DNA from 2 places in the Sphingobacterium kitahiroshimense genome. Region 2 is predicted to be linked to the other one. Evidence: riboswitches for the same ligand, from Rfam matches in the RefSeq annotation. Region 2 holds a riboswitch; the other holds the start of a gene.

Region 1 (2,173 bases), 4.0 Mb from region 2:
ACCATATCCATTTTTTAAATATTTTTGCGCATTTGCAAAGCTAGGAGAGCTTTTTAACCCTGGATAATTCACTTTTTCCACTTGCGGATGGGCTTCTAACCATTTCGCAATTTCTAATGTGTTGTCTACATGACGCTGAACACGAAGCGATAATGTTTCTAGGCCCTGGATTAATTGGAATGAATTGAAGGGTGAAATAGCTGGTCCAAAATCACGTAGTCCTTCAACACGTGCGCGGATTGCAAATTGAATGTTTCCAAATGGGCCATTAACGCCAAAAACATCTGAAAAAACTAATCCATGGTATCCTTCTGAAGGTTCAGAAAACTGTTTGAATTTACCATTTCCCCAGTTGTAAGTACCACCATCTACGATGACACCACCAATACTTGTACCGTGACCACCAATCCATTTTGTTGCAGACTCTACAACTACAGAAGCGCCGTGTTCAAGAGGTTTAAATAGATATCCACCAGCTCCAAAAGTATTGTCTACGATAAGTGGTAAGTCATGTTTTCTAGCGACAGCTGCTATCTTATCAAAATCTGGGATATCGTAACTTGGGTTTCCAATTGTTTCTAAGTATAAAGCTTTTGTGTTTTCATCGATTAGTGATTCAAACTCCTCGGCGGTTGTTTCTTTAGTAAAACGTACTTCAATACCAATTCTTTTAAATGCTACTTTAAATTGATTATATGTACCACCGTATACATTACTGCTGGAAACAAAATTTTCACCAGCTTCTACGATATTATTTAATGCAATGAATTGTGCAGCCTGTCCAGAAGCGACTGCTACAGCGGCGATACCGCCTTCCAATGCAGCAATACGTTTCTCAAATACATCTGTTGTTGGATTCATCAGACGTGTATAGATGTTTCCAAATTGTTTTAAAGCAAATAAGTTCGCTCCATGTTCTGCATTTTCAAATACGTATGAACTGGTTTGGTATATAGGTACTGCACGCGCTCCAGTTGTTGGATCGGCAACTTGACCAGCATGCACTTGAAGTGTTTCGAATTTTAAATTTTTATTTGTAGACATTGTAGTTATAATTAATTAGTTGAAGATTCGTTAATATAAAATAGGGGTGAGATTGTGCACATGGATATGTACTTGAAATCAATAAATTTTAAAAAAGATTGATTAACAAGAAAACGTAAACATGTGCAAAAGCATTCGCATCTGTTTTGATGGAATATTTGTATCTGTTACGTTGGTGCTAGAATTTACCTTCTTGTTTTGTTGTAATGTTATTATCATTTGTCGTTTCATTTATATCCTCCAAAGCAATATTACTTTGGACAGGAATTGGCACCTTTTCAAACGTATTTTGAAGGTTGCCAGTGGGTCATTGAGCCAGTCTCTCGCCACTTCTTTATAAATCAAGACCTGATTAAGAGGTGTTGATTAGATGTATTTCTATTTGAACTACGTTGCAAATATATGCCTTGCTTTTTACAAACCAAAATATTTTATGCTATTTCTTAGAAAATACCTCTAATTCTACTCGTAATTGATCGTAAGCTCTCACTATTATGTAAGTATTGGTAGTTGATGGGGCAGCATTTATTTATTCCGATATGTTTATACGTCGTGGATGAAATCCATATAAGTAATTGAAAGCAATATAACTGAAGCATACGATGTTAAACAGACAACAGCAGAGCGATGATCCTGTGATCGTTTTTTTTATAAAAAGAGCATAGGAACCTTGTGAGTTCCTATGCTTTCTTCAAATTACTTTGTATGAAACAATAATTCGCCTTTGCCAGTTGGAGCAAGTGGTTTTTATTTAATAATACGTTTAATCTTATTTGATTTTTTAATCAATTTGTGTAATTGACTGTAATTTTCATCTTGGATGGCATCTTTTAAAGCCTGCAGCTGCTTGATGTTTTCCTCTAAGACTTCGAGTACATTAACTCTGTTCTGTTTAAAAATAGGTGTCCACATATCCGGTGAGCTTTTTGCTAAGCGTACCGTTGATTCAAAACCAGATCCTGCCAATTCAAATATCCGGCCCTGCGATTTCTCTTTCTCTAAAACAGTTAGAGCAAGAGCAAAAGAAGTCAGGTGGGAAATATGCGAAACATAAGCTGTATGTGTATCATGCTCTTCTGCAGTCATAAATGATGTCCGCATTTCCAGTTGTTCAGTAATGGAATCTGCT
Region 2 (2,173 bases):
AGATTTCATTTGAGGGTGATTAACTTTTTTTAACAAAAATCGAAACGCATAAAAAAGCCTGCTATAATGTGATAGCAGGCTTTTTTATACGATATAAGTCTTAGAATAACTTTTCTACAATACTTTTAGTCGGTCCAGGATTACTCATGGTATAAAAATGTAAAACTGGCGCACCAAAGTCAATTAATTCTTTACATTGTTGTACCAACCACTCTTCTCCGACTTGTCTCACGTCTGCATTATTTTTACATCCGGATACTGCTTCACTCAATTCCTCTGGAATATCCAAATGAAAAATTTTCGGAAGCGTAATCAGTTGTTTTTTTGTTGTCAATGGTTTTAAACCTGGTATAATTGGAATATGAATATCATTTTCCCTGCACTTATTGACAAACTCTTTATATTTTTCAACATTAAAGAACATTTGTGTAACAATAAACTCAGCCCCCATCTCAACCTTCTTTTTTAACCATTTAAAATCGGTATTAAAATTTGGCGCTTCGAAGTGTTTTTCAGGATATCCTGCAACGCCAATACAAAAGTTGGTCTTTTCTGAAATCGCAATATCCTCATGTAAGTACTGTCCTTGGTTCATATCGGCAACCTGCTGTAAAAGATCTGTTGCAAATGCATGACCACCTTCTGTTGGTATGAAATCAGGATCGCCTTTTCTTGCATCACCTCTCAATACGAGCACATTGTCAATACCCAAGAAGTTCAAATCTATCAAAGCATTTTCAGTTTCCTCTTTTGTGAAACCACCACAGATAAGATGTGGTACAGCATCCACTTTATACTTATTCATAATAGCGGCACAAATTGCAACAGTCCCTGGACGTTTACGATAAGCCACACGTTCTAATAAACCGCTCTCGTGCTTCTTATACATGTAGTCTTCTCTATGATAAGTCACATCGATAAAGGGAGGCTTGAATTCCATAAGTGCATCCATTGTTTTAAAAATACTTTGGATACCTTGCCCCTTAGCTGGTGGCAACAGTTCAAAAGAAAACAAAGTTTTTCCTTTGGCATTACTGATATGATCAACGATTTTCATTAATATTTTTTAAAGTGATTTTGGTTGGCTTACATCGAAATGCACAAGTGGACTTGTTTCAACTTATCTTTCCCAGCTCTGAGTTGGGGTAGAATGTAGCACCTTATAAAATAACAGGTTGCTAAGGCTTCATTGGGTCTATTCCCTCGGCCTTTCTCTATAAGCATCGGCTAATATCGGCAATAGAAATTTATAATCAAAATAATATTAAGGTCATGCCTAAAAAAATGCCCCAATAAAACGTTTATTAAAATGGATTTCTTTAAATAAAAAAGAGTTACTGCATATAACTACAGTAACTCCTTTTTATTAATCTGTATATCGTGAAGACTTTAAATCTCCTTATATAGCTCAACCAATCCATCTGGTAAATCAACCTCTAAAACTTTATCCTCTGAATCAATTCCTAGCATAAGATCGTCATTTAATGGGAACATCAATTCTTTTCCATTAAAGTCTACTGTTGCTATAAATTGCTGAGGCATTTCCTGTACATGTTTAATCTCTCCTAATTCTCCATGAACTTCATCAATCACCAAGTATCCAATTAAATCCGTATATCTAAAATCATCAGGATCACGCTCTGGCATTTTATCATTTGGAAGGTATATTTTCTTACGCACTAAAGGTTGTGCTTTATCAATATGATCGACGTCTTCTAAATTTAAATAGGCTGTACTATTTGATTGGTATTTGATATTGTCGACAAAGTAAGGCACTAATTTTTTATTCACTTCAGCAAATAAAACATCAAAGTCTAAATCTTGATAATCTTCAAATTCAAAAAAAAGCTGAAGCTCACCTTTTAATCCACGTGTTTTGCTAATATAACCGATGTAAAAACTTTCTTCTATGGTCATGTTCTAATTTGAAAGTGCAAATTTAAAAATATAAATATATAAATACAGTACTTCGTAGGTATAGCAACTACATTCTTAAAAAAAAGCCGGATCAAAATTGAACCGGCTTTCTTGATACTGTATGAAAGAAAAATTAACCTTCAGTTTCTTCTGCAGCAGGAGCTTCAGTTTCTTCAGCAGGAGTTTCTTCTACAACTGGCGCATTTTTAGCGGCAATAGCAGCAGCTTTTTCTTCTTTTTTCTTAGCTTCAGCAGC

What was found. A riboswitch is a leader RNA that binds a small molecule or an ion and turns the genes downstream of it on or off. The one in region 2 is predicted to bind S-adenosylmethionine.
Region 1: linked by a shared signal. The riboswitch ahead of M2265_RS01205 (O-acetylhomoserine aminocarboxypropyltransferase/cysteine synthase family protein) and the one ahead of metF (methylenetetrahydrofolate reductase [NAD(P)H]) in region 2 are both predicted to bind S-adenosylmethionine.

The regions. Positions count from the first base shown of each region.
Region 1 is NZ_JAOQNK010000001.1:272,570-274,742, forward strand. Features, by position in the region: gene M2265_RS01205 (O-acetylhomoserine aminocarboxypropyltransferase/cysteine synthase family protein) at 1-1,044, opposite strand, end outside; SAM riboswitch class I at 1,273-1,387, opposite strand; gene M2265_RS01210 (prephenate dehydrogenase) at 1,792-2,173, opposite strand, start outside.
Region 2 is NZ_JAOQNK010000001.1:4,307,117-4,309,289, reverse strand. Features, by position in the region: gene metF (methylenetetrahydrofolate reductase [NAD(P)H]) at 101-1,057, opposite strand; SAM riboswitch class I at 1,118-1,223, opposite strand; gene rimM (ribosome maturation factor RimM) at 1,390-1,917, opposite strand; gene M2265_RS18785 (30S ribosomal protein S16) at 2,051-2,173, opposite strand, start outside.